2 regions of the Chlorobium sp. genome follow, and region 2 is predicted to be linked to the other one. Evidence: riboswitches for the same ligand, from Rfam matches in the RefSeq annotation. Region 2 holds a riboswitch; the other holds the start of a gene.
What was found. Region 2 has a riboswitch for cobalamin ahead of metE (5-methyltetrahydropteroyltriglutamate--homocysteine S-methyltransferase). Riboswitches for the same ligand answer to the same signal wherever they lie in the genome.
Positions count from the first base shown of each region.

Region 1: linked by a shared signal. The riboswitch ahead of WBP50_RS06630 (vitamin B12-dependent ribonucleotide reductase) and the one ahead of metE (5-methyltetrahydropteroyltriglutamate--homocysteine S-methyltransferase) in region 2 are both predicted to bind cobalamin.

Region 1 covers NZ_JBAWHG010000040.1:45,184-50,552, forward strand. The annotation lists gene WBP50_RS06610 (co-chaperone GroES) at 1-110, shown strand, start outside; gene nadA (quinolinate synthase NadA) at 196-1,152, shown strand; gene WBP50_RS06620 (hypothetical protein) at 1,223-1,948, shown strand; gene WBP50_RS06625 (pentapeptide repeat-containing protein) at 1,963-3,024, shown strand; cobalamin riboswitch at 3,177-3,446, shown strand; gene WBP50_RS06630 (vitamin B12-dependent ribonucleotide reductase) at 3,665-5,369, shown strand, end outside.
Region 2 covers NZ_JBAWHG010000009.1:12,620-17,988, forward strand. The annotation lists gene WBP50_RS01050 (ribonucleoside triphosphate reductase) at 1-1,569, opposite strand, end outside; gene metE (5-methyltetrahydropteroyltriglutamate--homocysteine S-methyltransferase) at 1,610-3,943, opposite strand; cobalamin riboswitch at 4,076-4,266, opposite strand; gene WBP50_RS01060 (ABC transporter permease) at 4,440-5,186, opposite strand; gene WBP50_RS01065 (ABC transporter ATP-binding protein) at 5,183-5,369, opposite strand, start outside.

The DNA of each region.
Region 1 (5,369 bases), on a different contig from region 2:
ACAGCTCCTATGAGATCGAGTATGAGGAGGAGCGCTACATCATCGTGCCCAACTCGGCGATTCTGCTTCTCATCAGGGAGGACGACGATCTTGAATATTATCTGAAATAACCGGCGGGCAGTTACGGGCCGCATCAAGTTTTCCAGTAACGGGGTACGCTCAGGGCGGAGCCCCGAACCCCTTAGCAACGCGATCATGACTTCTGAACCTGTAGAGCCGTTTCCATCAAAAGAGGAGTTGCTTCTCCGTGTAGGGCAGTTGAAAAAAGAGCTGAATGCGGTTCTGCTTGCCCATTACTACACGCTTCCCGAAATTCAGCAGGCAGCCGATGTTGTCGGCGACAGCCTTGCCCTGGCGCGCAGTGCGGAGAAAACCGGCGCTGACGTGATCGTTTTTGCGGGCGTTTACTTCATGGCCGAGACAGCCAAGATTCTCAATCCCGAAAAGCTGGTGCTCGTTCCCGACGAATATGCCGGATGCCCGCTGGCCGACAGCTGTTCTCCGGAGGAGTTCATGCAGTTCCGCCGGCAGCATCCCGGCGCGGTTGCCGTCAGCTATATCAACTCTTCGGCGGAGATAAAGGCGCTTTCCGATCTTATCTGCACCTCTTCGAACGCCGAGCGGATCATCCGCTCCATTCCTGCCGGGCAGAAGATAATTTTCGGGCCGGACCGCAATCTCGGCGGCTACCTCATGAAAAAGCTGCAGCGGGAGATGGTGCTCTGGCAGGGGTACTGCTATGTACACGAAGCGTTTTCCGAAGAGTACATTCTCGAAGCGTGCCGGCAGTACCCCCATGCCCTCCTGATAGCGCATCCGGAGTGCAGGGAGGAGGTGCTGCGCCATGCCGCTTTCGTCGGCTCCACCCAGGCGCTGCTCGACTTTACGGTATCGAGCCAGTCCTCCGCTTTCATTGTTGCAACCGAGCCGGGCATTCTCTACGAAATGCAGAAACGTTCGCCCCTGAAACAGTTCATTCCGGCGCCCAAGGACATGCAGAACCCGCGCAGCGTCTGCAAGCAGATGAAGCAGAACACGCTCGAAAAGCTGGTGCAGTGCATGCAGGAGCGCAAGCCGGAGGTGGTGCTGCCCGAAGATCTCAGAACCGCCGCCCTGAAGCCGATTCGGCGTATGCTCGATCTTTCGGCCTGAACATGACTTTACCGGGCGCCGGACCGGGTCGGCGCCGTTTCACTCTCGAACCATCAAACCCTCATCACGTATGGAACGCTTTTTCGGACGCACATCCAGAGGGATGTCGATCATGACCACCGTTCTGGTCCTGTTTTTCAGCGCCGCCGATGCCTGCGCATGGCATGACCGGACGCATATGGCCGTCGCCCAGGCTGCGGGGTTCGAACGCTGGTACAGCGCCGCGGCTCCCGATGTGGTGAAGTCGAGGGATATGTTCAGGCCCGTCGAGGAGAAGAACCACTACTACAACAACAACGCAGACAGGAAAGTGACGGCGCGGATGGTCATGGAGCAGGTGGAGCGCTTCAACCTGCCTGATGACGAAGAGGGGCACCTTTACGGGGCGATTATCGGTTCCGTCAGGGACTATAAAAAGCTGAGTGCGACCGGCAAGTATGCCGACTATCCGCTCGTGTTCTGCGCCCACTATGCCGGCGATCTCTCCATGCCGCTGCACAATACCGTCTACGACGACTTCAACAGGGAGCGCCACGGCGTCAACGACGGCATTATCGAATGCAACGCCCTGAACAATATCGGCTATATCCAGCGGAGCATGTACGATATCCGTATCGAAAGCGAGGAGGATCTTGCCCGCGAAATCGCACGGGTTGCCGAAACCGCCCGCAGGCTTGGCCGGAAGATCAGAAAAGAGAACCGCAACATGACCCAGGCCGAGACCTATACGCAGGTCATTCACAGCGCGTCGCTCTTCAGGGCCATTCTTCGCTACGTCGGAAAGAACCCCTGCTGATCAATACCTAAAACATGGCAAGCCAGGAACAGCTTTCGGTTCTCCTGCGGGGAGTCGCCTCATGGAACCTGTGGCGCCGTCAGAATGGCATGGCGTATCCGGACCTCCAGGGCGCGGATCTCCAGGGCTTCGACCTCCGTGATGCCGACCTGAGCGGCGCGAGTCTTTCCGGAGCGAATCTGCGGGATTCGGACCTCGGCGGAGCCGATCTCAGGGGGGCCGATCTCGATGGTGCGGATCTTGGAGGAGCCCGGCTGAGCAAAAGCACGATCGACATCAATACCCGGTACGAAACCCTGCTGGGGTGCGATATCGGCGTCAACGGTTTTTATTCCGCCCCGACCGATTCCGCGGCGCTCATGCGTCTCGATCCTCCGGGAAACTCCATGCAGGGGTCCAATGCCGAGGCGGTGATCGAGAGTCTCCGGCAGGCCAGAAAACTCCATACCTTTTCCATGATCCTTGCCGGCATCGGCCTCCTGTTCATCGTCATCCGGCCGAAATCGATATCCCTTCCGTACCTGTCAGGCTCCTTCAAGTTCGATGACCTCAGCTATGCCTTTCTTGCCGCCCTGCTCTCGACCGGCCTCCTGAGTCTTGTGGCTACCTTCATCGACTCGGCCCTGCAGGGTGCGCGCTATCTCAACGACCGCCGTTCGGTCATGACCGTCGGGCATTTCCCCTGGGTGCTTTCAAAATATGAGCAGAATCCGGAGGTCCGCCGTCAGTCGAAAATCCTGCGGTTTTTTCTCAGTTTCCATCCGCTGGTCTATCTCTACTTTTTCGTCAAGTGGGATGCGCTGTTTTCCGGCGACTGGGCAGGGGTTGTCAGTCACTACCAGGAGCTTCCCGTCGTGCTCGGCGAATGGCTGCTGCCGGTTTTCTATGTGATGCTTTTCAGGCTTTGCCTGCGGATTTTCAGGCTTTCCGCCGGCTTTCAGAAGCCGATTCTTTTCGACGCCGAAACCGAACGGGAGCGGCGCTCCGACATGGAGCGTCTCGCCCATGCCGTTGAAGCGCAGGCTGCGGAGATCGCCGCACTCGCCACCCTCCTGCGGGAGGAAAAAGAGCGGTGAGGGATTGACAGGGAGCGGTCGGGGTCGGGCATTATCAGGCTCTTGGTGTTGAACGCTCTCCGGAGTTCGATCGATGCTGCAGGGGAATTCGTGCCATGGCCCGAAAATCACCATCCTGTTTTGCCTGCCGGTGAAAAATCGTTACACTTCAGCAATTCATTCGATAGTACGGTGCCGGATGCGTAATGCTGCCGGATAATAGGGAAGTACGTCTGAATCGTATACTGTACCCGCAACTGTAAGATGGTTTGCCGTGAGTCGATACGGACAGCTCTGTCCGGATGGTCGTTGCGGTTCGCGGGCATGCACTCTGCCGATTCCAGATACCACGGGAAAAGCAGGGGAAGGATGCCGCAGGAAAAAGCGTCGGAAGTCGATGCAACCGTCGAAGTCAGGAAACCTGCCGTAATTGCTTGTCGCCGATCGGCTTCGGGAATAGAGCCGGGTGACCTTTTCAGCCGTCTGATCTTTTTTTATTTCATGATCTTTTTTCGTCAGTATGGTGAGGTTATATTATCCATACTATTGCCCCCCTAAAGACAGTAGCAATGGCTTGCAAGCTTGTTGTCCGGGTAAGGTAACTTATTGAATATAAAGGGTTTACCTATCAACAATCATTTATCGATTCTGGAGACTTCATATGAAAATCGCCCGCCTGTTTACCTCTCCCGGAGAGAACGTCTACGACCGTTTCGAGTACACCCTCCGTTCATCCGTGCTGCGTAATCCGGACGGCTCGAAGGTGTTTGAACTGAACGATATCGAGGTGCCGAAACACTGGTCGCAGGTGGCGGCCGATATTCTCGCCCAGAAATATTTCCGCAAGACAGGGGTACCCCGGCGTGATGCTGACGGAAACGCGGTGCTCGACGAAACGGGCCAGCCTGTAACCGGCAGCGAGCGCTCCATCAAGGAGGTCGTGCACCGTCTTGCCGGATGCTGGAAGGAGTGGGGCGAAAAGAACCGTTATTTCGATTCGCCCGACGACGCGCAGGCTTTCTACGACGAGGTCGCCTATATGCTGCTCCGCCAGATGGGCGCACCCAACTCTCCCCAGTGGTTCAATACCGGACTGAACTTCGCCTACGGCATCGACGGACCCGCTCAGGGGCACTTCTATGTCGATCCGGCAACCGGCCAGACCAGGGAGTCCGAAGACGCCTATTCCCGTCCCCAGGCCCATGCCTGTTTCATCCAGTCGGTCAATGACGATCTGGTCAACGACGGGGGCATTTTCGATCTTGCCGTGCGCGAAGCGAGAGTGTTCAAGTTCGGCAGTGGATCGGGCACCAACTACTCGAACCTGCGTTCATCCGGCGAAAAACTCAGCGGCGGCGGCAGCTCTTCGGGGCTGATGAGCTTTCTCAAGATATTCGATTCGGCGGCCGGAGCCATCAAGTCCGGCGGAACCACCCGTCGCGCGGCCAAAATGGTGATTGTCGATATCGACCACCCGGACGTGGAGCGCTTCATCGAGTGGAAGGCGCGTGAAGAGGACAAGGTAGCTTCACTGGTGGCCGGTTCGAGGATCTGCTCCCGTTTTCTCAAGGCGATTGTCGACGAAGCCATTGCCAACGGCTCCGACCGTTCCGAAAACATGAAGCTGCAGCTTCTCATCAGGAACGCTCTTTCGCGGGCCGTGCCGATGAACTATATCCTCAGGGTGCTTGCCCTGGTCGATCAGGGTTACACCACCCTCGACTTCGACGAATACGATACGCATTACGAATCCGAAGCCTACCAGACCGTCGGCGGCCAGAACTCGAACAACACCGTCAGGGTCACCAACGCCTTCATGAAAGCCGTCGAAAACGACGATATGTGGGTGCTCCGCGAGCGTACGACCGGCAAAACCGCAAGAGCCGTGAAAGCCCGCGACCTCTGGGAAAAAATTCTCATGAGCTCATGGAAATGCGCCGATCCCGGCCTCCAGTTCGATACCACCATCAACGAGTGGCATACCTGTCCGGAGAGCGGCAGGATCAATGCAAGCAATCCGTGCTCCGAGTACATGTTTCTCGACGATACCGCATGTAATCTGGCCAGTCTCAACCTGATTCACTTCGTCGATGAATCGACCGGAAAGATCAGGGTCAGGGAGCTGCTGCACGCTTCGGCACTCTGGACTGTGGTGCTGGAGATATCGGTGCTGATGGCGCATTTCCCGTCGAAGGATATCGCCCGTCTCAGCTACGAGTACCGCACGCTCGGTCTCGGCTTCGCCAATCTCGGTACCGTGCTGATGGTGCTCGGCATTCCTTACGATTCGCCCAAGGCCCTCGCCCTGGCCGGCGCGATTTCCGCGCTCATGACCGGTCAGGCTTATGTGACCTCGGCTGAAATGG
Region 2 (5,369 bases):
CAGGCGCTCGCGCATGAAATCCATGACCCGCAGGGCGAACTCCTGCCCTTCGGGCTCTGCGATCGTACAGCCGAGAAAGTTCAGGCAGCACTCGTTCATGCCGGTGATACCGATGGTCGAAAAGTGATTGTCCCAGTACCGTCCGTTTTTCTCGTGGAGATTGCGCAGATAAAAACGGGAGTAGGGGTACAACCCCTCCCCGGTAAGGCGTTCGACAACTTTCCGTTTTATTTCAAGGCTGCTTTTGGCAAGTTCCATCGCATGCGAAAGCCGTTCGAACAATTCGGACTCCCCTTTCGACTCGTAGCCGATTCTCGGCAGGTTCATGGTCACGACGCCGACAGAACCGGTCAGGGGGTTCGATCCGAACAGCCCCCCTCCCTTTTTCTGCAGTTGCCGCTTGTCGAGCCTGAGACGGCAGCACATGCTGCGCACATCGTCGGGGCTCATCGACGAGTTCACGAAATTCGAGAAATAGGGGATCCCGTACCGGGCCGTCATCTTCCATATCCCGTCGTAGACCGGGTTGTCCCAGTCGAAACCCTTCGTGATGTTGTAGGTCGGTATGGGAAACGAAAAAACGGCGCCGTTGGCATCACCCTCGAGCATGACGTCGGCGTATGCGCGGTTGAAAAGATCCATCTCCAGCTGAAAATCGCCATAGCAGTCATCCTTCAGCTCACCGCCGATGATGACCGGCCGGTCTTTGAGCGCCGCCGGCACCGTAAGATCGAGGGTCACATTGGTGAAGGGCGTCTGAAAACCGACCCTGGTCGGTACGTTCATGTTGAAAAAGAACTCCTGAAGGCACTGCCTGACCCCGTCGTAATCGAGCCGGTCAAATCTGATGAAGGGAGCCAGCAGGGTATCGAAATTCGAAAAGGCCTGCGCTCCGGCAGCTTCGCCCTGCATGGTGTAGAAAAAGTTCACGATCTGGCCGAGCGCCGAACGCAGATGACGGGCCGGTCTGCTGGCCGCATGCCCGTTGACTCCCGTGAATCCGCTGAGCAGCAGATCCTCGAGATCCCAGCCGACACAGTACACGCTCAGAAAACCCAGATCGTGGATGTGCATGACGCCCGAAGTATGCGCCTCGCTGATTTCCGGAGGGTAAATGCGGTTCAGCCAGTACTGGGCACTGACAATGGTCGAGATGTGCTGGTTGAGCCCCTGCAGCGACCAGGAGGAGTTCGCGCTCTCCCTGACCCGCCAGTCTTCGAGGTCGAGATAGCTGTCGACCAGGTCGATGTTGGTGAAAATCTCCCTGGCGTCCCGCATGTACTGGTGCTGGTGCCGGTAGATGATATAGGCTTTGGCCGCATCGAACTCCCGGTGCAGAAAAAGCGTTTTTTCCACCGTATCCTGCATCTCCTCGACCGAGGGAATCCTGTCGCCCATCTCGCTCTCGAGCTGCCTGATGGCATCTCCGGCAATCCCCGCCGCTTTCGTACGGTCTGCCTTTCCGATGGCCCGCAAGGCGCGAAAAACAGCGTATACGATCTTTTCGGCGTCGAACGGCTCCTTTCGTCCGTCACGCTTGATCATCTCCCTGAAAACAGTGGCATCCATGGCAAATATCCTGTTGCGATTAATAAAATCCTTTCTCCTCTCAGCGGCCGACCTCCATTCGATCGCGCAATGGCAGATGCCGCCGAAGCTTTCTGGCGGCCTGAACCATCCGCCTGATCGCGGGACGAACCTCATCCCAGCTCCGTGTCTTCAGACCGCAATCGGGATTGACCCATATCTGCTCCGGCCCGAAAAACTGCAGCACCCTGACCAGCAGCTGCTGCATCTCCTGCGTCGACGGAATCCGGGGGGAGTGAATATCGTAAATACCGGGGCCGAGCTGGTTCTGATAGCCGGAGGCCGCGAAAGCGGCCAGTACCCCCATATCGGAACGGGCCGTCTCTATGGTCAGCACGTCGGCATCCATCCGGACGAGGGCGTCGAGAATGGAGGCGTAATCGGCGTAGCACATGTGCGTATGTATCTGGGTTGCGGGAGCGACGCCGCCTGAGGCAAGGGCAAAGGCCCTGACAACCCATTCCAGATACTCCTGGCGCAAGGAGTTCCGGAGCGGCAACCCCTCCCGGACTCCCGGCTCGTCGATCTGAATGATGCCTATCCCGGCCATCTCGAGATCGAGAACCTCATCGCGCAGGGCAAGAGCCACCTGCATGGCGGTCTCATGCAGCGGCTGGTCATCCCTGACGAACGACCATTTCAGGATCGTCGCAGGACCGGTCAGCATCCCCTTGACCGGCTTCGTCGTCAGGCTCTGTGCATACACCGTCCACTCGACGGTCATTGGCCCTTTCCTGCTGACGTCGCCGTAAATGACCGGAGGCTTCACGGCTCTGGTCCCGTAACTCTGCACCCATCCGTTTGCCGTAAAGGCCACCCCGTTGAGGTACCCGGCGAAATATTCCACCATATCGGTGCGCTCGAACTCTCCGTGAACCAGAACATCGAGGCCCGCCGACTCCTGCCACGCAATCGCATCGGCGATAAGCTCCCTTACTGCCGACTCGTACTCCTCCAGGGAAAGAGCACCCTCCCGGTACCGCCTGCGCAGCGAACGAAGCCGGGGCGTCTGCGGCAGCGAGCCGATCATCGTGACAGGAAGGAGCGGCAGATGCAGCAGCTCCTCCTGAATGACCGCCCGCTCATGAAAGGGTTCAGGCCTGCCGACCTTCCGACCGGCAAATGCCTCGACCCGTCTGCATACCTCCTCGTTGGAAAGAAACGGTGAATGCGCCCGCTCGTCCGACGCCTTCAGATGGTCGGAAAGCGCATGGAAAGCCCCGTCCGAAACCTCTTCGCCCATAAGATCGGCAAGCAGCCGGATTTCATCGAGCTTCTGGCGCGCAAAGGAAAGCCATGGCCTGAGAAAACCCGGCAGCGGACCGTTTTCGGGCTCGAGCTCGAGATCGTATGGAACATGCAACAGCGAGCACGACGAGGAAACCATGACGCGCTCTCCGCCAAGCGACTTTACGGCCAGACCGAGCAGGCCGAGAGACTCTTCGAGCCTGCCTTTCCAGATGTTCCTTCCGTCGATGAGCCCGAGCGAAAGGTTCATGGCTGCGGGAAGAAGATCGAAGAGAAGCGGAAGATCAGGAAAGCCGCGCAGGGTATCGACATGCAGGGTATCGACCGGCAGTGAGAGCGCCGTCCGGAGATTGTCGCCGAGACCTTCGAAATAGGTGGCGAGCAGAAAATGCATATCCGGAAAATGCTGCTTCAGATACCGGTAGACCTCACGGTAAGCCTCGCGCGTTTTCCCGTCGAGATCGGTTACCAGAAAAGGTTCGTCGAACTGCAGCCAGAAACAGCCGGCATGGCGCAAATCCTCGAGAATAGCCACATAAACCGGAAGCAGGCGCTCGATGAGATCGAGACGGTGAAAGCCCTCCCCTTTCTCCCGTCCGAGCAGGAGATAGCTCATCGGCCCGATCAGGACCGTCTTCGGCGCAGCCACCCCGAATGCTTTGGCTTCGAGAAACTCTTCGACGGCTTTCCGCGAAGAGTAGCAGAAGTGCTGCGTTGCGGTGAATTCCGGAACAAGGTAGTGGTAATTGGTATCGAACCATTTGGTCATCTCCATCGCCTTCACGTCGAAACCGGACTGCTGGTAGCCCCGGCACATGGCGAAGTAGAGATCGAGATCGGAGAGATGCTGCCGGAGTGGCGCGTAGCGTTCAGGAACCGCGCCGAGCATGAAGCTCATGTCCTGAACCTGATCATAGAGGGAGAAGTCGTTGCTCGGTATCAGGTCCATTCCGGCATCCTGCTGAACCTTCCAGCGATACTGTTTTTCGTCAAGCGAAGCTGCAAGCAGGGCCGTTTCGTCGAGAGCGCCCGACCAATAGCGTTCGCAGGCTTTTTTCATGCCTCTGGAGGCGCCGATACGAGGATAGCCAAGTGCGTGTGTAAGCATACGTCTGTGGTGTGTTGACCAACCGTTTTGTACGCTTACGCGGGAAAAGAATCGTAGGAGGGATAGAAGCCTGCAGGAAGAAGCACCTGAAGCCGTAATCGCTCATAAATGCTTTGTTCCGCGAAAGCATGTTACAAGAAAAGAAGCGGGACAGGTCTCCTGGCTTGCCGGTTCTGCAGCACCTTCCCATTCCGCATCGTTCGGAACAGTGGTATAACGCTGCACAACACTCGGTCGGCTTTACAGTTGCGCGTCAGCTCACGATTTTCACGTGATTCCCTATTAAACCCTTTTTATGGGGTATCCAGCTTCATCAGTAAAAAAAGAACAGTTCAAACGAATGTAAAAAAATAATTCAATAACCGTCAACGATTTTAACGCCGTGCAGGATTGACCGCATCCACCACCGCCACGCTTCCGGCTCCTGCTCACCGCCCACCACTCACTGCTCACGATCTTCACCCATCAGCCTGTTCAGCAAAACCCGTCCGCAGATTCATTCGCCGTAGTTACTGATCAATCGCGTCCCGACCACAAGAAAAACAAGCGTGTAGACGCCCATCGCCAGCAAGGAGACGAGTGCCGGGGTATCGAACGAGGTCTTGCGTATCAGGATATTCGTATGGCTCAGCGGAAACAGGTAAATGAACCACTTCAATACCACAGGAACTCGGTCCAGCGGGAAAAAGGTGCCGCTGAAGAACGACATGGGAAGAATCAGGAAATTGTTGTACGTCGAGGTTTCTTCATGACTTTTGGCCACCATGCCGATAATCACGCCAAGACAGGCAAACATGAAACAGTTCAGCAGGGTAGCCAGAAGCAGAAACGGGGTCAGGGTGAACGAACCGTGCAGAAACAGGCCCATGCCGATCAGGAGCGAGGCGGCGAAAAGCCCTTTGACCATGCCGGCAAGAACCTCGCCAAGCATGATGCCGCCTGCTGTAATCGGGGCCTGAACGAGCACCTGAAAGGTCTTGAAATAGACCCGGTTCAGATTAAGGGCTCCGGCGATCCAGCTGTATGAATTGGTCATGGAGCTCATGGCGACCAGTCCGGGAATCAGAAAAGCAAGATAGTCCCCGCTGGAAAGATGCACGTTGCGGCCAAGACCGAAACCGAAAACGATCAGGTAGATCAGCGGCACCATCATGGCCGACACCAGATAACTCACCTTCAGCAGCTTTCTCTTAAAAAGCAGCATTTCCCTCAGAAACACGGGATACCAGCCGGTCAGGTTCATTCGATTCGTTCTCCGGTCAATTTTATGAAAACATCTTCAAGATTGGTTTTTCTTACCGTTCCGCCATTTTCCAGACCGCAGACGATTTCATGCGCCTCCTCCCGGCTGTTGGCGGAATGCTGAATCAGGTTGCCGGCATCGTCGATCTGGTCCACGGCATAGGCTCCGACCATGTTCATCAAT